2 regions of the Metapseudomonas otitidis genome follow, and region 2 is predicted to be linked to the other one. Evidence: predicted binding sites of a transcription regulator. Region 2 holds the regulator's gene; the other holds the start of a gene.
The links. The regulator LexA, encoded in region 2, represses DNA repair genes until DNA is damaged. The targets are predictions, from matches to a motif close to CTGTNTNNNNANACAG.

Region 1: the regulator LexA is predicted to act here: its motif matches at 2,959-2,974, upstream of recN (DNA repair protein RecN).

Annotation. Positions count from the first base shown of each region.
Region 1 covers NZ_AP022642.1:5,268,810-5,283,747, reverse strand. Annotated here, with positions in the region: gene PotMrB4_RS24495 (RnfH family protein) at 1-88, shown strand, start outside; gene PotMrB4_RS24490 (outer membrane protein assembly factor BamE) at 184-705, opposite strand; gene fur (ferric iron uptake transcriptional regulator) at 802-1,206, shown strand; gene recN (DNA repair protein RecN) at 1,261-2,934, opposite strand; gene grpE (nucleotide exchange factor GrpE) at 3,090-3,656, shown strand; gene dnaK (molecular chaperone DnaK) at 3,760-5,670, shown strand; gene dnaJ (molecular chaperone DnaJ) at 5,792-6,919, shown strand; gene dapB (4-hydroxy-tetrahydrodipicolinate reductase) at 7,002-7,805, shown strand; gene carA (glutamine-hydrolyzing carbamoyl-phosphate synthase small subunit) at 8,002-9,138, shown strand; gene carB (carbamoyl-phosphate synthase large subunit) at 9,174-12,395, shown strand; gene greA (transcription elongation factor GreA) at 12,392-12,865, shown strand; gene PotMrB4_RS24440 (DUF4149 domain-containing protein) at 12,987-13,286, shown strand; gene yhbY (ribosome assembly RNA-binding protein YhbY) at 13,312-13,626, opposite strand; gene rlmE (23S rRNA (uridine(2552)-2'-O)-methyltransferase RlmE) at 13,703-14,326, shown strand; gene ftsH (ATP-dependent zinc metalloprotease FtsH) at 14,525-14,938, shown strand, end outside.
Region 2 covers NZ_AP022642.1:1,850,008-1,864,945, forward strand. Annotated here, with positions in the region: gene topA (type I DNA topoisomerase) at 1-1,055, shown strand, start outside; gene PotMrB4_RS08690 (DUF6586 family protein) at 1,164-1,682, shown strand; gene PotMrB4_RS08695 (hypothetical protein) at 1,754-1,987, shown strand; gene sulA (SOS-induced cell division inhibitor SulA) at 2,041-2,508, opposite strand; gene lexA (transcriptional repressor LexA) at 2,520-3,128, opposite strand; gene PotMrB4_RS08710 (TetR/AcrR family transcriptional regulator) at 3,365-4,072, shown strand; gene PotMrB4_RS08715 (L,D-transpeptidase) at 4,116-4,637, shown strand; gene nagZ (beta-N-acetylhexosaminidase) at 4,649-5,647, shown strand; gene PotMrB4_RS08725 (S-methyl-5'-thioinosine phosphorylase) at 5,658-6,395, shown strand; gene PotMrB4_RS08730 (DEAD/DEAH box helicase) at 6,425-8,950, opposite strand; gene PotMrB4_RS08735 (CsiV family protein) at 9,068-9,592, opposite strand; gene mfd (transcription-repair coupling factor) at 9,604-13,056, opposite strand; gene PotMrB4_RS08745 (glyceraldehyde-3-phosphate dehydrogenase) at 13,190-14,656, shown strand; gene PotMrB4_RS08750 (amino acid permease) at 14,751-14,938, shown strand, end outside.

The DNA of each region.
Region 1 (14,938 bases), 2.7 Mb from region 2:
TCGCCCCCTGGTGGCCGATCCGAAGGAGGTGCGCAAGGCGCGTGCCGCGCGTGCGGCTCAGGCCAGGGGAGAGGGTCGGGGCGATTGATCGGCGTCTGAGGACGCTGCGGCTGTCGGCCCTTCTCGATCAGGCAGGTACAAAAAAGCCCGGAACCAGTCCGGGCTTTTTCATGGGTGCTGCAGTTACTGCGGCGTGGTGTCCAGGGGTTCCGGGATCGGGACCGGTACGGTTTCCACCTGGTCCACTTCCTTCTGGATCTGCTCCAGCAGCGAACCAGGCTTGGCTTTCTCTTCCGGCTTCTGCTGGGTGGGTTTGTTCGGGGTGACCTGGTTGTTGCCGTCGCTGCCGAGGATCGCCTCGTCGCGGCTGACGCCAGGCATGAAGTCACCGCCCAGGCCGATCAACTGGTCGTTGCCGTCGAACAGCAGGGTGACGCGCTCCTGCTGACGCTGGCCGCCGCCGGGCTGGATGCTGTAGAGGTAATCCCAGCGATTGGCGTGGAAGGTATCGAGAATCAAGGGGTTGCCCATGATAAACCGCACTTGGCGCCGGGTCATTCCGGGCTTCAACTGGTCTATCATGTCCTGCGTTACGACGTTGCCTTGCTGGATGTCGATCTTGTAGACACCGGGAAACGAACAACCGGCGAGTGCGAGCAGGCCTGCAAATGAGAGGCTGGTCAGCAGGAGCTTGGTGTTTTGCATCGGTGGGTGACTTCCACTATCTTGGCTGGGCAACGAAAATCCGATCATACCCGCATTGAGGGAAGCTGCGAAGCAGCATCCACGAGAAAGCTGACCATGGTTGAAAATAACGAACTTCGCAAAGCCGGTCTGAAGGTCACCCTGCCTCGGGTGAAGATCCTTCAGATGCTCGACTCCGCCGATCAGCGTCACATGAGTGCCGAGGATGTGTACAAGGCACTGATGGAAGCCGGCGAGGACGTAGGCCTTGCGACGGTCTACCGCGTGCTTACCCAGTTCGAGGCTGCCGGCCTCGTCGTCCGCCACAACTTCGATGGCGGCCATGCCGTGTTCGAACTGGCTGACAGCGGCCACCACGACCACATGGTCTGCGTGGACTCCGGTGAGGTCATCGAATTCATCGACGCCGAAATCGAAAAGCGGCAGAAAGAGATCGTGAAAGAGCACGGCTTCGAGCTCGTCGATCACAATCTGGTGCTGTACGTGCGCAAGAAGAAGTGATTTCCGCCCCATGAAAAAGGCGACCTCGGGTCGCCTTTTTCATGCCTGCGCGAATCAGTGGCGGGCGCTGGTGACCATCTTGCGGGCGTGGGCGATGGACTCTTCGGTGAGATCGACGCCGCCCAGCATGCGGGCGATCTCCTCCACGCGCGCCGCGTCGTCGAGGTTGGCGACGGCGGTGCGGGTTTCCTTGCTGCCGCGCTTCTTGTGCACGAAGAGGTGGTGATGGCCCTGGGCGGCCACCTGGGGCAGGTGGGTGACGGTGAGGACCTGGCCGCGTTCGCCCAGGCGCCGCAGCAACTGGCCGACCACTTCTGCAGTGGGGCCGCCGATGCCCACGTCCACTTCATCGAACACCAGGGTCGGTACCCGCGAGGTCTGTGCGGTGATGACCTGGATGGCCAGGCTGATCCGGGACAGCTCGCCGCCCGAGGCGACCTTGGCCAGGCCCTTGAGGGGCTGGCCCGGGTTGGCGCTGACCAGGAACTCCACCTGTTCCTGTCCGTTCGGCTGGGGTTCGTCGCTTTCGATACTGCGCAGCTCAATGCTGAAACGCCCGCCGGGCATGCCCAGGCGTTGCATCTCCGTCTCCACGGCCTTGGCCAGCTTGCCGGCCGCTTTGCCGCGCAACTGGCTCAGCTCGGCGGCTTTTGCTTGGTAGTGGCGAGCATAGGCCGCCAGTTCGTCCCCGAGGCGCTCCACCGCCTCGTCATCGGCATTGAGCGCTTCGATCTCCTCCAGCAGCGTGTGCTGCAGGTGAGGCAGTTCGCTGGGATGGATGCGGTGCTTGCGGGCCAGGGTGTAGAGCGTATCGAGGCGTTCTTCGACCTCCTGCTGGCGGTGCGGGTCGGCATCGAAATGGTCGATGAAGCGGTTGATCTCGCCGACCGCTTCTTCCACCTGGATCTGGGCGCTGGCCAGCAGGTTGACGGCTTCGGCAATGGGGCCCTGCTGGGCGTTGAAGGCCGTCAGGCGGTTGAGGCTGGAGGTGAGGGCGCTGAGGACGTTGCCGGCATCGCTCTCGCTGCACATGTCCAGTACCTGGCGGCAGCCGGCCAGCAGGCCTTCGGCGTTGGACAGGGTCTTGTGCTCGGCTTCCAGTTGCTCCAGTTCGTTGTCGCCGAGGGCCAGTTGTTCCAGTTCTTCCAACTGGTAGCTGAGCAATTGGTGGCGGGCGCGCTGCTCCTCGCTGTTGCGGGACAGGCGCTGGAGCTCCTGGCGGGTCTGGCGCCAGCGCTGGGCGGCGAGCTGGACCTGGCGGGCCAGGTCGCTGGCGCCGGCAAATTCGTCCAGCAGGCGCCGATGGGTGTCCGGCTTGAGCAGCGACTGATGCTCATGCTGGCTGTGGATGTCGATCAGCAGTTCGCCCAGTGCCTTGAGATCGCCCTGGGGGCAGGGCGTGCCGTTTATATAGGCACGGGAGCGGCCTTCTGCAGTGATGACCCGGCGCAGGATGCACGGGCCGTCGGTTTCCAGGTCCCGCTCGGCGAGCCAGGCGCGGGCTTCGGGGATGTCGCTCAGGTCGAAGCTGGCGAGGATGTCGGCCTTCTCCGCGCCGGGGCGGACGGCGCCGCTGTCGGCGCGGTCGCCCAGAGTCAGGCCGAGGGCGTCGAGCATGATCGACTTGCCCGCGCCGGTCTCGCCGGTGATCACGGTCATGCCGCCTTCGAGCTCAAGATCCAGATGCTCGACGATGGCGTAGTTGTGGACTGAGAGGTGGACCAGCATGGCGGGGACTCCCCTGGGCTTAGGCTGGCTATTTATACAGTGTTTGTTTTCCGGCTGACAATCGCCTGCTGCCCTTGAAGCGACAAATTGCGACCCCATATAGGCGGACAGATCGGCGGGTCATTCCCCGCCACCGTTTCAGTAAGGAGGAAGGCATGGCAGACGAACAGAACCTGGATACCCAGAACCCCGAGGTGAGCGCACCGGCTGACGTGGCGGGCGAGGACCTCGTGGCCCGCGTCCAGGCGCTGGAGGAGCAGCTGGCTGCGGCCCAGGACCAGTCCCTGCGTACCGCCGCCGAGCTGCAGAACATCCGCCGCCGTGCGGAGCAGGATGTCGAGAAGGCGCACAAGTTCGCCCTGGAGAAGTTCGCCAACGACCTGCTGCCGGTGGTCGACAGCCTGGAGCGTGGCCTGGAGCTGACCAGTGCCGAGGACGAGGCCGTTCGCCCTGTACGTGAAGGCGTCGAGCTGACCCTGAAGCTGTTCCACGACACCCTGAAGCGCTTCCAGGTCGAGGCCGTCGACCCCCATGGCGCTCCGTTCAACCCGGAGCACCACCAGGCGATGGCAATGGAAGAGAGCACCCATGTCGAGCCGGGTAGCGTCCTGAAGGTCTTCCAGAAGGGCTATCTGCTCAACGGCCGCCTGCTGCGCCCGGCTATGGTCGTAGTCAGCAAGGCCCCGGCCGAAGCGCCGCCGTCCATCGACGAGCAGGCTTGAAATCCGGCTCAGGGCCCCCATCTGGTAGTCCAAGCGTTCACATGCTGATGCGGCCCCCAAGCGAGCGGGGCCCTAAAGAAATCAAAGTTTCGGGAGAGAGAATATGGGCAAGATCATCGGTATCGACCTGGGTACCACCAACTCCTGCGTTTCCATTCTTGAGAATGGCAACGTCAAGGTGATCGAGAACGCCGAAGGCGCGCGTACCACCCCCTCGATCATCGCCTACACCAATGACGGCGAGATCCTGGTCGGTCAGTCCGCCAAGCGCCAGGCCGTCACCAACCCGCACAACACCCTGTACGCCGTGAAGCGCCTGATCGGTCGTCGCTTCGAAGAAGACGTCGTGCAGAAAGACATCAAGATGGTCCCCTACAAGATCGCCAAGGCCGACAACGGTGACGCCTGGGTCGAAGTGAAGGGCCAGAAGATGGCGCCTCCGCAAATCTCTGCGGAAGTGCTGAAGAAGATGAAGAAGACCGCCGAAGACTACCTCGGCGAGCCGGTGACCGAAGCCGTCATCACCGTTCCGGCCTACTTCAACGACAGCCAGCGCCAGGCCACCAAGGACGCCGGTCGTATCGCCGGCCTGGACGTCAAGCGCATCATCAACGAGCCTACCGCGGCAGCGCTGGCCTACGGCATGGACAAGGCCAAGGGCGACCACACCGTGATCGTCTATGACCTGGGTGGCGGTACCTTCGACGTGTCGGTCATCGAGATCGCCGAAGTGGACGGCGAGCACCAGTTCGAAGTGCTGGCCACCAACGGCGACACCTTCCTGGGTGGTGAGGACTTCGACATCCGCCTGATCGACTACCTCGTCGACGAGTTCAAGAAAGAGTCCGGCATGGACCTGAAGGGCGACCCGCTGGCCATGCAGCGCCTGAAAGAGGCTGCCGAGAAGGCCAAGATCGAGCTGTCCTCCAGCCAGCAGACCGACGTCAACCTGCCGTACATCACTGCAGACCAGACCGGTCCGAAGCACCTGAACGTGAAGATTTCCCGCGCCAAGCTGGAAGCCCTGGTGGAAGACCTGGTTGCTCGCACCATCGAGCCGTGCCGCATCGCGCTGAAAGATGCTGGCCTGGACGTGGGGGACATCCACGAAGTCATCCTGGTCGGTGGTCAGACCCGCATGCCGCTGGTGCAGAAGCAAGTTGCCGACTTCTTCGGCAAGGAAGCGCGCAAGGACGTCAACCCGGACGAAGCCGTCGCCATCGGTGCGGCCATCCAGGGTGCCGTACTGGCCGGTGACGTGAAGGACGTGCTGCTGCTCGACGTGAGCCCGCTGACCCTGGGCATCGAGACCCTGGGCGGCGTGATGACTCCGCTGATCGAGAAGAACACCACCATCCCGACCAAGAAGTCCCAGGTGTTCTCCACTGCCGACGACAACCAGTCCGCCGTGACCATTCACGTGCTGCAGGGTGAGCGCAAGCAGGCCGGCCAGAACAAGTCCCTGGGCAAGTTCGACCTGGCCGAGATCCCGCCGGCTCCGCGTGGCGTGCCGCAGATCGAAGTGACCTTCGACATCGACGCCAACGGCATCCTGCACGTGTCCGCCAAGGACAAGGCCACCGGCAAGCAGCAGTCCATCGTGATCAAGGCCAACTCCGGCCTGTCCGAGGAAGAAATCCAGCAGATGGTGCGTGACGCCGAAGCCAACGCCGAGGAAGACCGCAAGTTCGAAGAGCTGGCCGGTGCCCGTAACCAGGGCGATGCGCTGGTTCACGCCACCCGCAAGATGATCACTGAAGCGGGCGACAAGGCCACTGCTGAAGAGAAAGCGGCCATCGAGAAAGCCGTAGGCGAGCTGGAAGTTGCCGTGAAGGGCGATGACAAGGTCGAGATCGAAGCCAAGATGAACGCGCTGTCCCAGGCTTCCGCTCCGCTGGCGCAGAAGATGTACGCCGAGCAGGCCAAGGCCGGCGAGGGTGCTCCCGCAGGCGACGACAAGGCTGCCGACGATGCCGTCGACGCCGAGTTCGAAGAGGTCAAGGACAACAAGTAAGCGCCACGCTTGCTTGCGCTCCTGCCCCGGGCCGCTCGGCTCGGGGTGATTCGCCACGCGGGGGCTTGCTCCCGCGTCGGCGTGTCTGGAGGGCGCGAAACTTTCAGAGTGCAGAGAACCAATGGCTAAACGTGACTTTTACGAAATCCTCGGTGTGGAGCGTGGCGCCAGCGAGGCCGAGCTGAAGAAGGCCTATCGTCGCCTGGCCATGAAGTACCACCCGGACCGCAACCCGGGGGACAAGGAGTCCGAGGAGAAATTCAAGGAGGCCAACGAGGCCTACGAAATCCTCTCGGATGCCAGCAAGCGCGCGGCCTACGATCAGTACGGCCATGCCGGCGTCGATCCGCAGATGGGCGGCGGCGGTGGGGCGGGATTCGGTGGAGCCAGCTTCTCCGACATCTTCGGCGACGTGTTCAGCGACTTCTTCGGTGGCCAGCGTGGTGGCCAGCGTGGCGGTGCCCAGCGCGGCAGCGACCTGCGCTACACCCTTGAGCTGGATCTCGAAGAGGCGGTTCGCGGCACGACCGTGACCATCCGTGTGCCGACCCTGGTCAACTGCAAGACCTGCGATGGCTCCGGTGCGAAGAAAGGCACCAGCCCCGTCACCTGCACCACCTGCGGTGGTATTGGTCAGGTGCGCATGCAGCAGGGCTTCTTCTCCGTCCAGCAGACCTGCCCGCGCTGCCACGGCACCGGCAAGATGATCAGCGACCCGTGCGGCAGCTGCCATGGCCAGGGGCGTGTGGAAGAGCACAAGACCCTGTCGGTGAAGGTGCCGTCCGGCGTGGACACCGGCGACCGCATCCGCCTGTCCGGCGAAGGCGAGGCGGGTGTGATGGGCGGGCCGCCCGGCGACCTCTACGTGGTGGTCAACGTGCGCGAGCACCCGATCTTCCAGCGTGACGGCAAGCACCTGTACTGCGAGGTGCCGATCAGCTTCGCCGATGCGGCGCTGGGCGGTGAGCTGGAGGTGCCGACCCTGGACGGCCGCGTCAAACTGAAGATCCCCGAGGCGACCCAGACCGGCAAGCTGTTCCGTCTGCGTGGCAAGGGCGTTGCCCCTGTGCGGGGCGGTGGCGCGGGCGACCTGATGTGCCGCGTGGTGGTCGAGACGCCGGTGAACCTGGACAAGCGCCAGCGGGAACTACTGGAAGAGTTCCGCAAGAGCCTGCAGAGTGACGGCTCCCATTCGCCCAAGGCCAGCACCTGGTTCGAAGGCATGAAGCGCTTCTTTGGTGATCTTTGACGCAGGGCGCCAGGCGGCGCACGGCAGGCTTGGCCTGGTCGTGCGCGGGGCCTGGCGCTTCTAGCTTGGAGCTTTGTTCGTTATGCGACGTATTGCAGTGATGGGCGCCGCCGGGCGCATGGGCAAGACCCTGATCGAAGCGGTCCAGCAGAACCCGGGTGCCGGCCTGACCGCCGCCATCGATCGACCCGACAGCACCCTGGTGGGGGCTGATGCAGGTGAGCTGGCCGCCCTGGGGCGTATCGGCGTGCCGCTCTCGGGCGACCTGGCCAAGGTGGTGGACGAGTTCGACGTGCTGATCGACTTCACCCACCCGTCGGTGACCCTGAAGAACCTGGAGGTCTGTCGCCAGGCGGGCAAGGCCATGGTCATCGGCACCACCGGTTTCACCGCCGAGGAGAAGGCGCTGCTGGCTGATGCGGCCAAGCAGATCCCCATCGTCTTTGCCGCCAACTTCAGTGTCGGGGTGAATCTCTGCCTCAAGCTGCTGGACACCGCTGCGCGGGTGCTCGGCGACGAAGTGGACATCGAGATCATCGAAGCCCATCACCGCCACAAGGTGGATGCCCCCTCCGGCACCGCGCTGCGCATGGGTGAGGTGGTGGCCGAGGCCCTGGGGCGCGACCTGTCGAAGGTGGCGGTCTATGGGCGTGAAGGTCAGACGGGCGCTCGCGAGCGCGAAACCATCGGCTTTGCCACCGTGCGTGCAGGTGATGTGGTCGGCGACCATACCGTCCTGTTCGCGGCCGATGGCGAGCGCGTCGAGATCACCCACAAGGCGTCCAGTCGCATGACGTTCGCCCGTGGCGCCGTACGTGCCGCGCTGTGGCTGGATGGCCAGGGTGCCGGCCTGTACGACATGCAGGATGTGCTGGGTCTGCGCTGATTATTGGTCGCGGAATGCAGTTTGGTGATGTCTTTCCTGTGGACCGAAATGACGCATTCCTGTAAGCTGCAGCTTTAGTGTGTCCACTAAAAGTTACGCAGAAATGGCTCAGATAAAAAAGCGGGGTGACGGTATCAACGTCATCCCGCTTTTTTACAATCTGCGTTTGCTTCAGCCTTAGATACGGGAGGTCTTCTTGACTAAGCCAGCCATACTCGCGCTTGCCGACGGCAGCATTTTCCGCGGCGAGTCCATCGGGGCCGACGGCCAGACCATCGGAGAGGTGGTGTTCAACACTGCCATGACCGGCTACCAGGAAATCCTCACCGATCCTTCCTATGCGCAGCAGATCGTCACCCTGACCTATCCCCACATCGGCAACACCGGCATCACGCCGGAAGATGCCGAGTCCGACCGCGTCTGGGCCGCCGGCCTGATCATTCGCGACCTGCCGCTGCTGGCCAGCAACTGGCGCAGCAAGCAGTCCCTGCCGGAATACCTGCAGGCGACCGGTACCGTTGCGATCGCCGGGCTTGATACCCGTCGCCTGACCCGCATCCTGCGTGAGAAGGGCTCCCAGAACGGCTGCATCCTGGTCGGCGCCGATGCCACCGAGGAAAAGGCACTGGAACTGGCACGCAGCTTCCCGGGCCTGAAGGGCATGGACCTGGCCAAGGAAGTGACCTGCGAGAAGCCTTATGAATGGCGCTCCAGTGTCTGGAACCTGGAAAGCGACAGCCACCCCGAGATCGCTGCTGCTGAGCTGCCCTACCACGTGGTGGCCTATGACTACGGCGTGAAGCTGAACATCCTGCGCATGCTCGTCGCACGTGGCTGCCGCCTGACCGTGGTGCCGGCCAAGACTCCGGCCAAAGACGTGCTCGCCCTGAATCCGGACGGCGTCTTCCTGTCCAACGGCCCGGGTGACCCGGAGCCTTGCGACTACGCCATTGCCGCCATCAAGGAAATCCTCGAGACCGACATCCCGGTGTTCGGTATCTGCCTGGGCCACCAGTTGCTGGCCCTGGCCTCCGGTGCCCGCACCATGAAGATGGGCCACGGCCACCACGGTGCCAACCACCCGGTGCAGGACTTGGATTCCGGCGTGGTGATGATCACCAGCCAGAACCACGGTTTCGCCGTGGACGAGTCCAGCATGCCGGCCAACCTGCGTGCCACCCACAAGTCGCTGTTCGACGGCACCCTGCAGGGCATCGAGCGTACCGACAAGGTGGCCTTCAGCTTCCAGGGGCACCCCGAGGCGAGCCCCGGTCCGCACGATGTGGCTCCGCTGTTCGATCGCTTCATCGAAACCATGGCCAAGCGCCGCTGATCCTCGCCGACTGACCCAAGGATTCGAGTAAGACCATGCCAAAACGTACAGATATCAAAAGCATCCTGATCCTCGGCGCCGGCCCCATCGTCATCGGCCAGGCCTGCGAGTTCGACTACTCGGGCGCCCAGGCCTGCAAGGCCCTGAAGGAAGAAGGTTTCCGCGTCATTCTGGTGAACTCCAACCCGGCCACCATCATGACCGACCCGGCCATGGCCGACGCCACCTACATCGAGCCGATCAAGTGGCAGACCGTTGCCAAGATCATCGAGAAGGAGCGTCCTGACGCCCTCCTGCCCACCATGGGCGGCCAGACCGCGCTGAACTGCGCCCTGGACCTGGAGCGCCATGGCGTCCTGGAGAAGTTCGGCGTCGAGATGATCGGTGCCAACGCCGACACCATCGACAAGGCCGAGGACCGTTCGCGCTTCGACAAGGCCATGAAGGACATCGGCCTGGCCTGCCCGCGCTCCGGCATCGCCCACAGCATGGAAGAGGCCTATGGCGTCCTCGAGATGGTCGGTTTCCCTTGCATCATCCGTCCGTCCTTCACCATGGGCGGCACCGGTGGCGGCATCGCCTACAACCGTGAAGAGTTCGAAGAGATCTGCGCCCGTGGCCTGGACCTGTCCCCGACCAACGAGCTGCTGATCGACGAGTCCCTGATCGGCTGGAAGGAATACGAGATGGAGGTTGTCCGCGACAAGAAGGACAACTGCATCATCGTCTGCGCCATCGAGAACTTCGACCCGATGGGCGTGCACACCGGTGACTCCATCACCGTGGCGCCCGCGCAGACCCTGACCGACAAGGAATACCAGATCCTGCGCAACGCCTCCCTGGCGGTGCTGCGCGAGATCGGCGTGGAGACCGGCGGTTCCAACGTGCAGTTCGGCATCTGCCCGAACACCGGCCGCATGGTCGTGATCGAGATGAACCCGCGCGTATCCCGCTCCTCCGCCCTGGCCTCCAAGGCCACCGGCTTCCCGATCGCCAAGATCGCCGCCAAGCTGGCTGTCGGCTACACGCTGGACGAACTGCAGAACGACATCACCGGCGGTCGTACCCCGGCGTCCTTCGAGCCGGCCATCGATTACGTGGTGACCAAGGTTCCGCGCTTTGCCTTCGAGAAGTTCCCCAAGGCTGACGCCCGCCTGACCACCCAGATGAAGTCCGTGGGCGAAGTGATGGCCATCGGTCGCACCTTCCAGGAGTCCGTGCAGAAGGCCCTGCGTGGTCTGGAAGTCGGCGTTGCCGGCTTCGATCCCAAGCTGGACCTGGCCGACCCCGAGGCCGAGAGTATCCTCAAGCGCGAGCTGACCGTGCCGGGAGCCGAGCGTATCTGGTACGTGGCCGACGCATTCCGCGCCGGCAAGACGGTCGACGAAGTGTTCGACCTCACTCGCATTGACGAGTGGTTCCTGATCCAGATCGAAGACTTGGTGAAGGAAGAGCAGCAGGTGCAGACCCTGGGCCTGTCCGGGATCGACTACGAGCTGATGCGCCGCCTCAAGCGCAAGGGCTTCTCCGATGCGCGCCTCGCCAAGCTGCTGGGTGTCACCGAGAAGAACCTGCGGGCCCATCGCCACAAGCTGAAAGTGCTACCGGTTTACAAGCGCGTCGACACCTGTGCTGCCGAATTCGCCACCGACACCGCCTACATGTACTCGACCTACGAGGAAGAGTGCGAGGCGAACCCGTCCGGTCGCGACAAGATCATGATCCTGGGTGGCGGCCCCAACCGCATCGGCCAAGGCATCGAGTTCGACTACTGCTGCGTGCACGCCGCGTTGGCGATGCGCGAAGACGGCTACGAGACCATCATGGTCAACTGCAACCCGGAGACCGTCTCCACCGACTACGACACCTCGGATCGCCTGTATTTCGAGCCGGTGACCCTGGAAGACGTACTGGAGATCGTCCGCGTCGAGCAGCCCAAGGGCGTCATCGTGCAGTACGGCGGCCAAACCCCGCTGAAGCTGTGCCGCGCCCTCGAAGAGGCCGGCGTACCGATCATCGGCACCAGCCCGGATGCCATCGACCGTGCCGAAGACCGCGAGCGCTTCCAGCAGATGGTCCAGCGTCTCAACCTGCGCCAACCGGCCAACGCCACGGCCCGTAGCGAAGACGAAGCCCTGGCCCTGTCCAAGGGCATCGGCTACCCGATGGTGGTGCGTCCGTCCTACGTGCTGGGCGGCCGCGCGATGGAAATCGTCTACCAGGAAGAAGAGCTCAAGCGCTACATGCGTGAGGCCGTGAAGGTCTCCAACGACAGCCCGGTGCTGCTGGATCGCTTCCTCAACTGCGCCATCGAGGTGGACGTGGATGCGGTGTGCGACGGCGAAACCGTCGTGATCGGCGCGATCATGCAGCATATCGAGCAGGCTGGCGTGCACTCCGGTGACTCCGCGTGCTCGCTGCCGCCGTACTCGCTGCCGAAGCACATCCAGGACGAGATCCGCGAGCAGGTCAAGAAGATGGCCTTGGAGTTGGGCGTCGTCGGCCTGATGAACGTGCAGATGGCCGTGCAGGGCGAGGACATCTACGTGATCGAGGTGAACCCGCGCGCGTCCCGTACCGTGCCGTTCGTCTCCAAGTGCATCGGCGAGTCCCTGGCCAAGGTGGCCGCACGCGTCATGGCAGGCAAGAGCCTGGCTGAGGTCGGCTTCACCCAGGAGATCATTCCGCCGTTCTTCAGCGTCAAGGAGGCGGTGTTCCCCTTCGCCAAGTTCCCGGGCGTCGACCCGATCCTCGGCCCGGAAATGAAGTCCACTGGCGAGGTCATGGGCGTGGGTGATACCTTCGGCGAGGCCTTTGCCAAGGCCCAGCTCGGTGCCAGCGAGATCCTCCCGAACTCCGGTACTGCCTTCATCAGCGTGCGCGAAGACGACAAGGCCGAGGCCGTTCAAGTCGCTCGTGACCTGGTGGCGCTGGGCTTCGAGGTCGTGGCGACTGCCGGTACCGCGCGTGTCATCGAGGCCGCCGGCCTGCCGGTACGCCGGGTGAACAAGGTGACCGAAGGTCGTCCCCATGTGGTCGACATGATCAAGAACGACGAGGTCACCCTGATCATCAATACCACCGAGGGGCGTCAGTCCATTGCCGACTCCTACTCGATCCGTCGTAACGCCCTGCAGCACAAGATCTACTGCACCACCACCATCGCGGCGGGGCAGGCGGTCTGTGAGGCGCTCAAGTTCGGTCCCGAGAAGACCGTGCGCCGCTTGCAGGATCTCCATGCAGGAATCAACGCATGACCAAGTTTCCGATGACCATCCAGGGCGCTCAGGCCCTGGAAGACGAACTCAAGGCGCTCAAGATCGAGCGCCCGAAGATCAGCCAGGCCATTGCCGAGGCGCGTGAGCTGGGCGATCTCAAGGAGAACGCCGAGTACCATGCTGCTCGTGAGCAGCAGGGCCTGGCCGAGGCGCGCATCCGCGACATCGAGGCCAAGCTGTCCAACGCCCACATCATCGACATCACCACCATCCCCCACAGTGGCAAGGTGATCTTCGGTGCGACCGTGGACATCGCCAACGTCGAGACCGACGAAACCGTGACCTACCAGATCGTGGGTGACGACGAGGCCGACATCAAGCGTGGCAAGCTCTCGGTCAGCTCCCCCATCGCGCGAGCGCTGGTGGGCAAGGTCGAGGGTGATGTGGTGGTGGTGAAGACGCCCAGCGGTCTGGTCGAGTACGAGATCGTCGAGGTTCGCCATATCTGATCGACGCTCGTCCCGTGCAGCGGTAGCCGGGTGGCAGCTAGCCCAGACATTCTGGGTCGGCGGCCTCTGGCTGCTGCACTTCGTGGTTCTGCCAGCCTTGGAGCGAGTGGGATTCGCGCCATTGTTGGTGGAAGAGCTGTCTCGCAGCCTGTCCCCGCTGTTGGTGGGGTTTGCGGCGTTCTGTGGCGTGCTTCAGTTGGGGCTGCTGGCCTGGCTGGAGGGCGCGCGCAGCGTGTTGCGGGATTCGCGAGGGCAGTTGCTGTTGGTCATCCTGCTGGCGGCAACGATCTTTCTGGTCGTCAGCTTCTGGAAAGCCGAGTTCGCTCGCCTGTTGGCATTCAGCTACATGGTGTTGACGCTATGTGGTGCGTTGCTGGTCGTGCAGCCCGTGCCGGGCAGTGATCGCCGCAGGGCGCGCTAAGTGGCGCCCCGTCGGCTTCAAGGCATCAAAGGCCGCTGAAGCGGCTGATGTTGGAGAGGTTGCGGTTGGGCTTGGGATTGCGGCGGTAGATCAGCGCCATCTTGCCGATGACCTGAACCAGTTCGCACTTGCCGGCTTCGCAAAGCTCGTCAATCAGTGCGCGCCGATCCTCGCGTTCGGTGATGCGGAACTGCACCTTGATCAGTTCGTGATCGTTGAGCGCACGATCCAGTTCGGCCAGGACCCCTTCGGTCAGGCCGTTCTCGGCCACGATCAATACCGGTTTCAGGTGGTGGCCGATAGATTTGTATTGCTTCTTGTGCTCCTGAGAGAGCGCCATAATCAGACCCCTGCGAAAAAAGGCTGCTAGTTTACCCGAGTGACTTCGGGGCGCACAGCCGAACACGAGGTATCCCGTGGCCCGTTCCAAGACTAGCCATCGTTGGCTGAAAGAACATTTCGATGACCCCTACGTCAAGATGGCGCAGAAGGATGGTTATCGTTCGCGTGCCAGCTACAAGCTGCTGGAGATTCAGGAGAAGGACCGCATTCTTCGACCCGGCATGACCGTGGTCGACCTCGGGGCTGCGCCGGGCGGCTGGTCCCAGGTCACCAGTCGGGTGATCGGCGACCGAGGGCGGCTCATCGCGTCGGACATCCTTGAAATGGACAGCATCCCGGACGTCACCTTCATTCAGGGGGACTTCACCGACGATGCGGTCTTTGCCCGGATCCTCGAGGCGATCGGCGAGCACCCGGTCGACCTTGTGATTTCCGACATGGCCCCCAATATGAGTGGTGTCAGGGCGGCCGATCAGCCGCGTGCCATGTACCTGTGCGAGCTGGCGCTCGATCTTGCGGCGCGAGTCCTGACTCCGGGTGGCGATTTCCTGATCAAGATATTCCAGGGTGAGGGATTCGATCTCTACCACAAGCAGGTCAAGGAAATGTTCGACAAGGTGCTGATGCGCAAACCGCTTTCGTCGCGTGATCGCTCCCGTGAGCAATACCTGCTCGCGCGCGGCTTCCGCGGGGAATAGACTGCGACAGACAGGTGGTTCGCGGGTCTCATGGAGTGGGACCGCCGTCACGGCGAGCGCCAGGCATCATAAAGGGTTACAGACGGCGCCTGCCGGCCGGCAGGGGTTGTGGTGTAAGTTAGGCCGGTTGATAACCAGCCGTCATGCGGGGCACGTTCCGTGACGGAGCCTGCTCCAGAGGGTAGCTAATTGAACGACATGGCAAAGAACCTGATCCTGTGGCTGATCATCGCCGCCGTACTGGTCACGGTGATGAACAACTTCTCCAGCCCCAGCGAACCGCAGACGCTGAACTATTCCGACTTCATCCAGCAGGTGAAGGACGGCAAGGTCGAGCGCGTCACCGTCGATGGCTATGTCATCACCGGCAAGCGCAATGACGGCGATACCTTCAAGACCATTCGGCCTGCCATCCAGGACAACGGCCTGATCGGTGACCTGGTCAACAACAACGTGGTCATCGAGGGGCGCCAGCCCGAGCAGCAGAGCATCTGGACCCAGTTGCTCGTAGCAAGCTTCCCCATCCTGGTGATCATCGCGGTGTTCATGTTCTTCATGCGTCAGATGCAGGGCGGTGGCGGTGGCCGTGGTGGCCCGATGAGCTTTGGCAAG
Region 2 (14,938 bases):
ACAACCGCCGCTTCTACTCCGAGAAGATGGGCGACATCGTCACCGAGCGCCTCAATGAAAGCTTCGCCAACCTGATGGACTACGGCTTCACCGCCGGCATGGAAGAGAATCTGGACGACGTCGCCCAGGGCGAGCGCGACTGGAAGAACCTGCTGGACGAGTTCTACGGTGATTTCCGCAAGAAGCTGGAGCTGGCCGAAGGCAGCGACAGTGGCATGCGTGCCAACCAGCCGACCCTTACCGATATTCCGTGCCGTGAGTGCGGCCGCCCGATGATGATCCGTACGGCCTCCACGGGCGTCTTCCTGGGATGCTCGGGCTATGCGCTGCCGCCGAAGGAGCGCTGCAAGGCCACCATCAATCTCGTGCCGGGCGATGAGATCGCCGCGGATGACGAGGGTGAGTCCGAATCCCGTGTGCTGCGTGGCAAGCACCGCTGCCCGATCTGCTCCACGGCGATGGACGCCTACTTGCTGGACGAAAGCCGCAAGCTGCACATCTGCGGCAACAACCCGGATTGCGCGGGCTACGAGATCGAGCAGGGCCAGTACCGCATCAAGGGCTACGAAGGCCCGAGCCTTGAGTGCGACAAGTGCGGCAGCGAGATGCAGCTGAAGACCGGCCGTTTCGGCAAGTTCTTCGGTTGCACCAATTCCAGCTGCAAGAACACCCGCAAGCTGCTCAAGAACGGTGAGGCCGCGCCGCCGAAGATCGACCCGATCAAGATGCCGGAGCTCAAGTGCGAGAAGGTGGACGATACCTATGTGCTGCGTGATGGTGCCTCGGGTCTCTTCCTGGCTGCCAGTCAGTTCCCGAAGAATCGCGAGACCCGTGCGCCGTTGGTGCTGGAGCTGATTCCGCACAAGGATGAGCTGGATCCGAAGTATCACTTCCTGCTCAGTGCACCGGTAAAAGATCCGGATGGCCGCCCGGCTGTCATTCGTTTCAGCCGCAAGACCAAGGAGCAGTACGTGCAGTCGGAGGTGGATGGCAAGCCGACCGGCTGGCGTGCATTCTTCGACGGCGGCAAGTGGAAGGTCGAAGACAAGCGCTGAGTCCCGCTGCGCGCATGGCTCCCATGCGCGCATACTGGCAAGGCCGGACCACAGGTCCGGCCTTCTTCGTTTCGGTCTTATACCGATTGCATATCCGGAGTCCGTGCCATGGCCCATGAGCCCTACACCCGCACCAACCAGAAACTCTTTTTCGCCGGACTTTGCCTTGAGAACTGGCGCAAGGCAGAAGAGGGGCGTGCGATGAATGCGCAAGCCCAGGTCCAGGCGGAGCGGGAGGCTGCGCTTTTCCACCTTCACGGTGCCTTGCTGGGGCTATGCCACGAGATCACCCATTACTACCGCATGCCTAACCCGGGGGCTCCGGATGTGGCAGCGATCCTGAGTTCAGAGGTGCTGTCTGCCTCGCCGAGCCCGGAGCTGGCCGAGTTGGTGGAACTGTTCCAGCAGCCCGAGAGCTGGCTGGGTTCCCTCGAACGGGCCTATCAGGCGCTCTTCCTGCCGCCTCAGGCACCCACCAAGGCCAAGGTGGACCCGACGCTTCCCTTGATCGAGGCGGTTGTACTGGATGAGGAGGAAGCCCCCCTGTCCCGTGAGGAGTTGGAGTCCTGGCGTCAGCAGCTGAAGGCGCTGGTGCTTCGTTATCGGGAAAGTCTCTCGGAGTGCTGAGTGACGGAAGGGGTAGGGCGCCAAGCCGAGCGGCTGTTACAATGCGCGGTCTTTAGTGGAGAGATGAAGCGATGACAACGTCCTTCCTGGAAATAGTCGAATTGCCCGACGGGCGCATTATTCTGCGCCGTGCAGAGGACGAGGAAGCGCTGGTGACGCTGGACTTCTCCGCTGATGCCAAGGCATTCCTCCAGGGGCATCACCTGGAAGTGGCCAAGGCCATGCTCAACGTGGGTGTGCAGATGGCCGGCCGACTCGCCGAAGGCGAGATGGACCATGATGACCAGCCCCGCGTCTTGCACTGATCAACGAATAGTCTCCTCGCCGATCATTGCCATTTGATTAAGCAGGGCCCTGGCTATCCGAGGTGGATGTTCAGGCTCTGTGCATTGCCTTCCCGTGCGGCCCTGATGAGGGCGTCCTTGTCCCGAGCACTGAGTGAAAGCCAACTCACGACAGTGTGGCTGCGCCCCAACCGGAGGGCTTCGCATGCCAATTCCAGAGCGTCCTTGCCGCCTCGGGGTTCGAGCAGGAGGATGCGCTCACGGTTGAGTCCCGCATCCCGCAGCCAGGCCTGATTAAGGGTGGCGGGTGCTCCGATGAGGGTGAGCCAGCGGGCGTCCTGTTCTTCGCTCAGCTCCCTCAGCATCGGGGCCAGCAGGTGGCGGCAATGGAGTGGGCTGCCTCGCAATGAGAGTTCGCTGAAGGCCTCGCTTTCCGCTTCCAGGGGAGCCTCGGGCTCCAGCAGGTCGTGAAGCGGTGTTGCGACGATGGCGTCGTGGAAGAGGGGCAGTTGGATGCGGCCGATCGGTTGCGAGAACTGCATGACGCCTCCTGTTAGCGGCGAATGACGCCGACGCTCAAGCCTTCGATCACCAGTTCCTGCTCGTGCAGGTCGACTTCGATCGGAGAGAATTCGGGGTTTTCGGCGATCAGCCAGACTTTGTCGCCTTCGCGTTTGAAACGCTTGACCGTCACTTCGTCGCCCAGTCGTGCTACCACCACTTGGCCGTTGCGGGCCTCACGAGTGGAGTGGACGGCCAGGAGGTCGCCATCGAAGATTCCGATGTCCTTCATGCTCATGCCGCGTACGCGCAGCAAATAGTCGGCCTTGGGGTGGAAGAAGTCGGGGTTGATGCGGCAGGATTCCTCGATGTTCTGCTGGGCAAGGATAGGCGCACCTGCAGCGACTCGGCCGATCACGGGAAGTCCACCTTCCTCGGCTGCCGGCTCGAATCCAGGGATACGGATGCCGCGGGAAGCGCCCGGGGTCATCTCGATGGCGCCCTTGCGCGCCAGGGCCTTGAGGTGTTCCTCGGCGGCGTTGGGCGACTTGAAGCCGAGCTCCTGGGCAATTTCCGCCCGGGTCGGCGGATAACCGTTGTCTTCCAGGCAGCGCTTGATGAACGCGAGAATCTCGGCTTGGCGGGGCGTCAGTTTCAGCATGTCGGGCTCTGTCTTTTTATACAGTGACTGGTGTTTTATACAGTGCCTCGAGTGGGCCTACAAGTATTTTCTGAAGACCCGGCCTGCCATTCGGCGGTGTGCCGGATGAGGTTTCGCCTCGGCTGCGTAGGATGTCCTCCGGCGTGACCCATGCGTCAGAAGGTGGTGAGTGCGACTTGACAAAGGCAGGGTCTGAAACGTATGTTTCAAACAAGTGTTTGTCAGGTGGGGGAACCATGGCTCAGTCGGAAACCGTCGAACGCATCCTCGATGCAGCGGAACAGTTGTTCGCGGAGAAAGGCTTCGCCGAAACCTCCTTGCGCCTGATCACCAGCAAGGCCGGGGTCAACCTGGCGGCGGTGAATTATCACTTCGGTTCGAAGAAGGCCCTGATCCAGGCGGTCTTCTCGCGCTTCCTCGGGCCGTTCTGCCAGAGCCTGGAGCGTGAGCTCGACAAACGCCAAGGCAAGTCTGAAACGCCGCCCTCTCTGGAGGAGCTGCTGGTGATGCTCGTGGAGCAGGCGCTGGCGGTAAAGCCTCGCAGTGGCAACGACCTTTCCATTTTCATGCGCTTGCTCGGGCTTGCCTTCAGTCAGAGCCAGGGTCACCTGCGCAAGTACCTCGAAGAGGTGTATGGCAAGGTGTTCCGTCGCTACATGCTGCTGGTCAACGAGGCGGCGCCCCGGTTGCCGCCTCTTGAGATCTTCTGGCGTGTCCACTTCATGCTGGGGGCTGCTGCGTTCAGCATGTCCGGCATCAAGGCGCTGCGGGCCATGGCCGAGACCGATTTCGGTGTGAATACCTCCATCGAACAGGTCATGCGCCTGATGGTCCCGTTCCTCGCGGCAGGCATGCGCGCAGAAACGGGCCTGGCCGACGAGGCCCTGTCCAAGGCCGTACTGAAGCCCAGGGCAAAGCCCGCTCCTGCAGCCGGCAAGGCCTGACGCCGGTGGGCGAGGGCGGCGGGATCAGCTAAGCTAGCCGCCCATGTCCGACCTCGATCTACTCCATATCTCCATTGCTGATCAGCGCCTCTACGGCTTCGCTGCTGGACGCCTGCTGGTCAGTTATCCCGTGTCGACCGCCCTCAATGGCCCCGGTGAACTCAGTGGTTCCAACTGCACACCCCGTGGTCTCCACGAAGTGCGGGCCAGGATTGGTGCCGATCTTCCGTTGAATGCCGTTTTGCGCGGACGTCGCTGGACCGGTGAGGTCTGGTCCGAGGCGCTGCACGAACAGTTCCCCGGGCGTGACTGGATCCTCTCTCGCATCCTCTGGCTGAGTGGGCGGGAGCCCGGCTTCAACCGCCTGGGCAAGGTCGACAGCATGCGCCGCTACATCTATATCCACGGCACGCCGGATACCGAGCCCATGGGCGTCCCGCGCTCCCACGGCTGCGTGCGCATGCGCAACGCCGACCTGCTGGAACTCTTTCCCCGCGTACCCGTCCACTGTGCGGTGCGCATCGATGAAGCGCCCAGGCCCGAGTGGGCGGCGCCCAACCCCTGACAAGGAACCCCATGCAAGGCTCCCTGATGCTGGACATCGGCGGCACCTGGCTGACTGCCGAAGACCGCCACATCCTGCGCCAGCCCGAAGTGGCCGGCCTGATCCTGTTCGCCCGCAATATCGAGGACCCACGCCAGGTGCGTGACCTGTGCGCTGCGATTCGTGCCGTACGCCCCGACCTCATCCTCGCCGTCGACCAGGAAGGCGGACGGGTGCAGCGCCTGCGTCGCGGCTTCGTGCGCCTGCCGGCGATGCGCGCCCTCGCCGATACGCCCAACGCCGAGGCCCTGGCCGAGCAATGCGGTTGGCTGATGGCGACCGAAGTGCTGGCCGCCGGCCTGGACCTCAGCTTCGCCCCGGTGCTGGACCTGGATCAACAGCGCAGCGCCGTGGTGGGCAGCCGTGCCTTCGAGGGCGATCCTCAGCGCGCCACAGACCTGGCCGGTGCCTTCATCAAGGGCCTGCGTGTTGCCGGCATGGCGGCCACTGGCAAGCACTTCCCCGGTCACGGCTGGGCGGAAGCCGACTCCCACGTCGCCATCCCCACGGATGAGCGCAGCCTGGAGCAGATCCGTGCGGCCGACCTCGTGCCCTTCACCCGCCTGGCGTCCGATCTGGACGGCATGATGCCCGCCCACGTCATCTACCCCCAGGTCGATGCCCAGCCCGCCGGCTTCTCGCGTCGCTGGCTGCAGGACATCCTGCGCGGCGAGCTGAAGTTCACCGGGGTGATCTTCAGCGACGACCTCTCCATGGCCGGTGCCCATGTGGTGGGTGATGCCGCCGAGCGCATCGAGGCCGCGCTGAGCGCAGGCTGCGACATGGGCCTGGTGTGCAACGACCGCGCTGCCGCCGAGCTGGCCCTGTCGCGTCTGCAGCGCCTGGGCGTGACCCCGTCCCCGCAACTGGCCCGCATGCGCCGTCGTGCCTTCCCGGGCACCGAATACCGTCAAGACCCGCGCTGGCAGGCCGCTGTGGGTGCCCTGCGCGAAGCCCAGCTGATCGACTGAAGGAAGCGACATGACCGTTTACGCGATTATCGGTGGTACCGGCCTGACCCAACTGGACGGCCTCAGCATGAAGGCCCTGCTCAACCCCGAGACGCCCTACGGCGCACCGTCCGCAGGGATCGTGCAGGGCGAGTACGCCGGTCGTGAGGTGCTCTTCCTCGCCCGTCACGGCCACCCGCACCGCATTCCGCCGCACCAGGTCAACTACCGCGCCAACCTCTGGGCGCTGAAGCATGCCGGGGCCGAGGCGGTCATCGCCGTCAACGCCGTTGGCGGCATCACCGCCGGGATGGGCACCGGGCAACTGGTGGTGCCGCATCAGGTGATCGACTACACCCAGGGGCGCATCGGTACCTTCTTCGAGGGCGAACTGGACCACGTCACCCACATCGACTTCAGCCACCCCTACGACGAACCGCTGCGGCAGAAGCTGCTCGATGCCCTGCGTCGCGCCGGCCACGCCCACAGCGATTACGGCGTCTATGGCTGCACCCAGGGCCCGCGCCTGGAGACGGTCGCCGAGATTGCCCGCATGGAGCGCGATGGCTGCGACATCGTCGGCATGACCGGCATGCCCGAAGCCGCCCTCGCGCGCGAGCTGAACCTGCCCTATGCCGCCCTCTCCCTGGTGGTCAATCCGGCAGCCGGCAAATCCACCAGCATCATCACCATGGCCGAGATCGAGGCCGCGCTCGCGGCGGGTATCGGCAAGGTGCGCGAAACCCTGTCCATCCTGCTGAAGGCGTGACCGATGCCTGGCCCGGGCGGTAACCCGGGTCAGGCGTGGGGGAGGGGCGCGAACAGCGCGTCGATGTCTTCCTCGCGCAGGTGCCAGTCGCTGCCGGCCGGCGCGCTCAGCACGCTTTGCGCCAGGTCGGCCTTGCGCTGCTGCAGCTGCTGGATCTTCTCTTCCACCGTGCCCCGGGCGATCAGCTTGTAGACGAACACCGGCTTGTCCTGGCCGATGCGGTAGGCGCGGTCAGTGGCCTGGCGTTCGGCTGCCGGATTCCACCAGGGGTCGAAGTGGATCACCGTGTCGGCCTGGGTCAGGTTCAGCCCGGTGCCGCCGGCCTTGAGGCTGATGAGGAACAGTGGCACCTCGCCGGCCTGGAAGCGCTCCACCGGCGTGCGCCGGTCGCGGGTCTCGCCGGTCAGCAGCAGGTAGTCGATCTGGCGCGTCTGCAATTCGCCCTCGATCAGTTCCAGCATGCTGGTGAACTGGGAGAACAGCAGTACTCGCCGGCCTTCCATGAACAGCTCCTCGAGCATCTCCATCAGGCTGTCCAGCTTGCCCGAGGTGCTGCCGCGTACCTCACGCTCCGGCTCCACCAGGCGCAGGTCGCAGCAGGTCTGGCGCAGCTTGAGCAGGGCTTCGAGGATCACCATCTGGCTGCGGGCCATGCCCTTGTGCTCGATTTCCGAACGCACCTTCTGGTCCATCGCCAGGCGCACGGTCTCGTAGAGGTCGCGCTGGGCCTCGCTCAGTTCCACCCAGTGGATCATCTCGGTCTTGGCCGGCAGTTCGGTCGCCACCGACTCCTTGGTGCGCCGCAGCATGAAGGGGCGGATGCGGCCGTTCAGGTGGGCCAGGCGTTCGTTGTCGGCGTGCTTCTCGATGGGGGTGCGGTAGTCGCGGGCGAACTGCTTGGCATCGCCCAGCCAGCCGGGCATCAGGAAGTGGAACAGCGACCACAGTTCGCCCAGGTGGTTTTCCAGCGGCGTGCCCGACAGGCACAGGCGCTGGCGGGCCTGCAGCTGGCGCACGGCCTGGGCGGCCTTGCTGGTGGCGGTCTTGATGTTCTGCGCCTCGTCCAGCACCAGCAGGTGCAGCGGCTGCTCCTTCCATTGCGGCAGGTCGCGGGGCAGCAGGGCGTAGGTGGTGAGCAGCAGGTCGTGATCGGCCAGGTGCTCGAAGTCCTTGTGCCGGTTGGGGCCATGCAGCGCCAGGACCTTCAGATCCGGGGCGAAGCGCGCGGCCTCGTCCTGCCAGTTCGGCACCAGGCTGGTGGGCATCACCACCAGGGCAGGACGGTCCAGCCGGCCGGCCTCCTTCTCGGTGAGGATGTGCGCCAGGGTCTGCAGGGTCTTGCCCAGGCCCATGTCGTCGCCCAGCACGCCACCGGCGTCCAGCTCGCGCAGGGTCTGCAGCCAGGCCAGGCCCTGGAGCTGATAGGTGCGTAGCTCGGCCTTCAGTCCCTTGGGCGTGGGGTGGCTGCCATGACGGCTGTCCCGCAGGCGTTCGGCGAAGGTGCGCAGGCGTTCTCCGCCTCGCCAGGCCAAGCCGAGGGACTCCAGTTGGTCGAGCCGTGCAGCATCCGGCAGTCCGAGCCGCAGGCTGCGGCCCTCGCCGCGATCCCGCAGGAACAGCTCGCCCAGCGTGCCGAGCAGGGGCTTGAGGCGGCCGTAGGGGAGGGCGACCTGCAGGGGACGCCCGGTCTCGCTGCTCAGCGTATCGAGCTGGAGGCGCAACTGGTCGTCGTCCTTGCGTCGCTGCAGGACCTTGGCACTGAGCAGCTTGGGGTTGTCCCGGATCAGCTTGAGCAACACCGGCAGCAGGCTGATGCGCTGTCCTTCCACGAGGATGCCCAGCTCCAGGTCGAACCACTGCTGGCCCGGTTGCTCGTCCACCTCGGCATACCAGCCATCCACCGGGGTGAGGTCGAAGTGGAAGCCGGGGCGGATCTCGATCAGCCAGCCCTCGTCGCGCAACTGCGGCAGTTGCAGCTGGACGAAGCGCTGCCAGGCCTCGTCGTCGGGCAGCTCGAACAGTTCCAGCAGGTCCCCCGGCAGGGCCTGGCTCTGCCGCAGGGATTCCTTGAAGCCCAGCTGTCGCAGGCGCTCGCGCAGCGTTTCCTCGGCCTGGGGATTGCGCTGCATGGCCACCAGCTCGCCATCCTGCCGACGCCTGACCGGGTTGGCGCGGGTGTTCTTGCCGTGGACCAGCGCCCCTGCATAGTCGAAGGCCAGCCCGGCGCGGTGCTGCTGGTTGCCCACCATGCGGCCGCTGCGCAGGTCATAGAGGCTCTGGGCCAGGCTGCCCAGGGCCAGGTGCGGACGTGGCGGGATGTCTTTCAGCAGCCGGGGTGCGCGCGCCGGTGCCGGGGTGACGGGCTCCGGTCGTGCGGCCGGCGGGCCGTCGGACAGCAGCTGGAGGATGGCGGCGACGCAGTGCTTGCAGTTCAGGCCGACCGGGCAGGTGCAACGACCGATCACCCCGAGCCCATGGGGCGCGAGGCGGATCGTCTGCAGGTAGGGCGTCTCGGCGGAGCCTGCGCAGCTGGCCAGCAGCTGCGTCTCGTCCATGGCCCGCAGGCGCGCTTTCCGCTGTTGGGCGTAGCGGGCGCCGCGGTCGAGCGCGCCCTGGTCGAAGTCCTGGCGCCAGTCTTCCTGGCGCAGGTGTTCGAGCAGGGTGGGCATGGGTCAGAGCGGGTTGACGCGGATCAGGATGCCCAGGCTGGAGTGGTCGAGGTAGGTCAGCTCGCCGCTCTTCAGGCGGGTGCCCTGCTTGATGCGCTCACTGCCGCTGAGCAGGCCGCTGGCGTCGAAGCGGTTGACCCAGAAGTCGACGGACACGTCGGTGAAGCGGCCCTGGCTCAGCTCCACGGTGCCTTCTACCGGGAAGTGGCCGAGCTGGCCGTCGCCGGTAGTGACCGCCACCTTGCTCGGGGTGGCGCCAATGCTCTGGGACCAGGCCTTGTGCAGCAGCACCTGGTAGCCGGCGCCCGGGTTGAGGCGGGCGGCTTCGTTGTTCAGGTTGGTGGCGCGCTCGCCGACGCTGGACAGGGTCTGGCTGCCGTTGGCCCAGTCATCCGGGGCGTTCTGGCTGGCCGGGACCGGCTCGCCGGCCTGGCGGAAGAGGATCATCTCCACCTGGTAGAGCCCGTCGGCGAAGGCGCTGGGGGCCACCAGGGCGAGCAGCAGGGTGATGAAACGGAACGCACGCATGGATCAGTCCTTTAAGCGGATTGCGGAACGAGGCGCTCGAACAGCGCCTCCAGTGTGTTGAAGCGTTCTTCCGGTCGCTCCATCGGGACCAGGAAGCGGAACTGGGTGGCGCCTTCGAATTTGTAGCGCTTGGGCTGGCCCTGGATCAGCTTGATCAGCACCAGCGGGTCGACGCAGGTGTCGGCGGCGAATTCTATCCGACCACCTTGGGGGCCGGCGTCGACTTTCTTGATGCCGAGCTTCTCCGCCTGCAGCTTGAGCAGGGTGAGGCGCACCAGATTCTTGGTGGGCTCGGGGAGCAGGCCGAAGCGGTCGATCATTTCCACCTGCAGCTCCTTCAGGCCGTCCTCGTCGGCGGCCGAGGCGATGCGCTTGTAGAGGATCAGCCGTGCGTGCACGTCGGGCAGGTAGTCCTCGGGAATCAGTGCCGGCACCCGCAGGTTGATTTCCGGCCCGCCGCCCAGGGGCTGCTCCAGGTTGGGTTGCTCGCCCTTCTGGATGGATTTGACCGCGCGTTCGAGCATTTCCATGTAGAGGGTGAAGCCCACGGCCTGGATCTGCCCGCTCTGGCCCTCGCCCAGCAGCTCACCGGCGCCGCGGATCTCCAGGTCATGGGTGGCCAGCACGAAGCCGGCCCCCAGGTCCTGGGCGTTGGCGATGGCTTCCAGGCGCTTCTGGGCGTCCTCGGTCATCTGCTTGCGCGGTGGCGTCAGCAGGTAGGCGTAGGCCTGGTGGTGGCTGCGGCCGACGCGGCCACGCAGCTGGTGCAACTGGGCCAGGCCGAACTTGTCGGCACGCTCGATGATGATGGTGTTGGCGCTGGGCACGTCGATGCCGGTCTCGATGATGGTGGAGGCCACCAGCACGTTGAAGCGCTTGTGGTAGAAGTCGCTCATCACCTGTTCGAGCTCGCGCTCGTGCATCTGCCCGTGGCCGATGCCGATACGGGCCTCGGGCACCAGTTCGGCGAGGTCGGCGGCGCACTTCTCGATGGTCTTGACCTCGTTGTGCAGGTAGTAGACCTGCCCGCCCCGTAGCAGCTCGCGCAGCAGGGCCTCCTTGATCACCGTGTTCTGCTGTTCCATCACGAAGGTGCGCACCGACAGGCGGCGCGCCGGCGGGGTGGCGATGATCGACAGGTCGCGCATGCCGGCCACGGCCATGTTCAGGGTGCGCGGGATCGGCGTGGCGGTGAGGGTGAGGATGTCCACCTCGCTGCGCAGGGCCTTGAGCTGCTCCTTCTGGCGCACGCCGAAGCGGTGTTCCTCGTCGATGATCACCAGGCCCAGCTGCTTGAAGCGGATGTCGCCCTGCAGCAGGCGGTGGGTGCCGATGACGATGTCCACCTTGCCTTCGGCCAGCTCGTTGGCGGCGCCTTCCACTTCCTTGGCGGTCTTGAAGCGGCTCATCACCTCCACGCGCACCGGCCAGTCGGCGAAGCGGTCGCGGAAGCTGTTGTAGTGCTGCTGGGCGAGGAGGGTGGTGGGCACCAGCACCGCCACCTGCTTGCCGCTGTGCACGGCGACGAAGGCCGCGCGCATGGCCACCTCGGTCTTGCCGAAGCCGACGTCGCCGCAGACCAGGCGGTCCATCGGCTTGGGCGCCAGCATGTCGGCGACCACGGCCTCGATGGCGGCCTGTTGGTCCGGGGTTTCCTCGAAGGGGAAGCCGGCGGAGAAGGTGGCGTAGTCGGCCAGCGGGTCCTTGAAGGCATAGCCTTTTCGCGCGGCGCGGCGGGCGTAGATGTCCAGCAGCTCGGCGGCGACGTCGCGCACCTGTTCGGCGGCCTTGCGCTTGGCCTTCTGCCAGGTTTCCGAGCCCAGGCGGTGCAGCGGTGCCAGGGCGTCATCGGTGCCGGTGTAGCGGGCGATCAGGTGCAGGCTGGCGACCGGCACGTAGAGCTTGGCTTCCTCGGCGTACTGCAGGGCGAGGAATTCGGCGGCCTGGCCTTCGATCTCCAGGGTGATCAGGCCGAGGTAGCGGCCCACGCCGTGGTCGATGTGCACCACCGGTGCGCCTTCGCGCAGCTCGGCGAGGTTCTTGATGACGTTGTCGCCACCGTCGCTGCGGCGTTCGCGGCGACGGCGCTGCATGACGCGCTGGCCGAACAGTGGGCTTTCGGCGACCAGCGCCAGGGCCGGTTCGTCCAGCAGCAGGCCCTCGTCCAGCGGGGCGATGGTGATGGCCAGGCGCTCGCTGCTGGCGACGAACTCCGGCCAGCCGGCGACTTCCTGCGGGCGTAGCTTGAGCCGGGCGAGCAGTTCCAGCAGCACTTCGCGGCGGCCGGCCGATTCGGCGCTGAACAGCACGCGGCCGGGGAACTCCTCCAGGAAGCGGCGCAGGGCCGCCAGCGGCTCGCTGGCCTTGCCTTCGATGGCGAGGTCGGGCAGGGCGCGGGTGGGGAAGCGCTCGCGGCCCACGCCGGGCGCCAGGTCGCTGGGGTCGGCCACCACGCGGGGTGAGGCCTTCAGCCGGGCGAAGCAGTCCTCCACCGGCAGGAACAGTTCGGCCGGCGGCACCAGCGGGCGCTCGGGGTCGACGCGGCGCTCTTCATAGCGGCTGCGCACGTCGCTCCAGAACTGCTCGGCGGCCTGTTCGATGCCGGGCAGGGAGAACACCTGGGTGTTGCCGGGCAGGTAGTCGAAGAGCGTCTCGGTCTCCTCGAAGAACAGCGGCAGGTAGTACTCGATGCCGGCCGGGGTGATGCCGCTGGCCAGGTCCTGGTAGATCGGGCAGCGGCGGAAGTCGACGTCGAAGCACTCGCGGAAGCGGCCGCGGAAGTCGGTGACCGCCTTCTTGTCCAGCGGGAACTCGCGGGCCGGCAGCAGGCGGATCGATTCCACCTTGTCCACCGAGCGCTGGGTTTCCGGGTCGAAGGTGCGCAGGGTCTCGATCTCGTCATCGAACAGGTCGATGCGGTAGGGCAGGTCGCTGCCCATGGGGAACAGGTCGATCAGCGCGCCGCGCACGGCGAACTCGCCGTGCTCGTAGACCGTTTCCACGCAGCGGTAGCCGGCCCCTTCCAGGCGCAGGCGCATCTGCTCCACGTCCAGCTTCTGGCCCACGTCCAACACCAGGCTTGAACCCAGCAGGAAGCGCCGGGGCGGCAGGCGGTGCAGGGCGGTGGTGATCGGCACCACCAGCACGCCATGGTCCAGTTCCGGCAGGCGATAGAGGCTGGCCACCCGCTGGGAAATGATGTCCTGGTGGGGGGAGAACAGGTCGTAGGGCAGCGTTTCCCAGTCCGGGAAGTGCAGCACCGGCAGGTCCGGGGCGAAGAAGCCCAGTTCCTGCTCCAGGCGTTCGGCGCTCTGGCTGTCGGCGGTCAGCAACAGGGTGAAGCGTCGGGCAGTGCTCGCCGCTTCGGCGATGGCCAGGCCGAGGGCCGCACCGTTGAGGTTGCCCCACTGCTGCTTGCCGCTGGCGGTGGGGAGGGTCGGGAGACGCAGGACGGAGGCGGGCAAAAGGGGGCTCCGGTCGGAATTCTAACCGGGCGATTGTAACTATCCCGACCGTTGGATGTCAGTCTTGCGACGGCTGCAGATTGCCGGCGCTTGCGCGCGTCGTCATAATGTAGCCCCTTTTTTCATCCCCTACATGTGGAAGGTACTGCCCGTGACTCAGAAGCCCGACCAGTGTCTCGGTGAATGGATCGATCGTGAAGCCCTCGCGGAAGCGATGATTCCGCTGATCGGCCAGCTCTATCGCAACAACAACGTGGTCACCTCGATCTATGGTCGCGGCCTGATCAACCGTTCCGTGATCGACATCCTGAAAGCCCACCGTTTCGCCCGCCACCGCCAGGCCGACGAAGCCGAGCTGTCGGTCCACGACACCTTCCCGATCCTGAAGGCCATGAGCGAGCTCAAGCTGGGCGCCGCTTCCGTAGACCTGGGCAAGATGGTCGCCAAGTTCAAGGCCGAGGGTGCCGGTCGCAGCCTCGAGCAGTTCACCAAGGACGAGCTGGCCGAGCTGGTCGGCAAGCAGAACGGCGCTGCCCGTGAAGGCACCGACGTCGTCCTCTACGGCTTCGGCCGCATTGGTCGCCTGCTGGCGCGCATCCTCATCGAGAAGACCGGTGGCGGCGACGGCCTGCGCCTGCGCGCCATCGTCGTCCGCAAGGGCGCCGAGAACGACCTGGTCAAGCGCGCCAGCCTGCTGCGTCGCGACTCCGTGCACGGTCCGTTCGACGGCACCATCGTCATCGACGAGGAGAACAACACCCTCACCGCCAACGGCAACCTGATCCAGGTGATCTACTCCAACGATCCCGCCTCGGTCGACTACACCGCCTACGGCATCAAGAACGCCCTGCTGGTGGACAACACCGGCAAATGGCGTGACGCCGAGGGCCTGAGCCAGCACCTGAAGTGCCCGGGCATCGATCGCGTGGTCCTCACCGCTCCCGGCAAGGGCGCGCTGAAGAACATCGTCCACGGCATCAACCACGGCGAAATCACCGCCGACGACAAGATCATCTCCGCTGCCTCCTGCACCACCAACGCCATCGTGCCGGTGCTCAAGGCCGTGAATGACAAGTTCGGCATCGCCAACGGCCACGTCGAGACCGTTCACTCGTACACCAACGACCAGAACCTGATCGACAACTTCCACAAGGGCAGCCGCCGTGGCCGCAGCGCCGCGCTGAACATGGTGATCACCGAGACCGGTGCCGCTACTGCAGCCGCCAAGGCCCTGCCGGTGCTGAAAGGCAAGCTGACCGGCAACGCCATCCGCGTGCCGACCCCGAACGTCTCCATGGCCATCCTCAACCTGAACCTGGAGAAGGCCACCACCCGCGACGAGATCAACGAGTACCTGCGCCAGATGGCCATGCACTCCGACCTGCACAAGCAGATCGACTACGTCTCCTCCCAGGAAGTGGTTTCCACCGACTTCGTCGGCTCCCGCCACGCTGGCGTGGTGGATGCCGAAGCCACCATCTGCAACGACAACCGTGTCGTCCTCTATGTCTGGTACGACAACGAGTTCGGCTACAGCTGCCAGGTGGTCCGCGTGATGGAAGACATGGCTGGGGTCAACCCGCCGGCCTTCCCGCGCTAAGTCGCTGGTCCGTGAAAACGGGAGCTCTCGGGCTCCCGTTTTTCATTTTTCCGGCTGTAATCGCTAGACCCCTCCCTTCTTTTCGGAACTCCTGATGGACGGACAACAGCAGCACGCCGGCTCGCTCAAGCGCGGGCTGGAAAACCGCCATATCCAGTTGATCGCCCTGGGTGGCGCCATCGGCACCGGCCTGTTCCTCGGCTCCGCCGGGGTGCTCAAGTCCGCCGGGCCGTCGATGATCCTCGGCTACGCCATCGCCGGCTTCATCGCCTTCCTGATCAT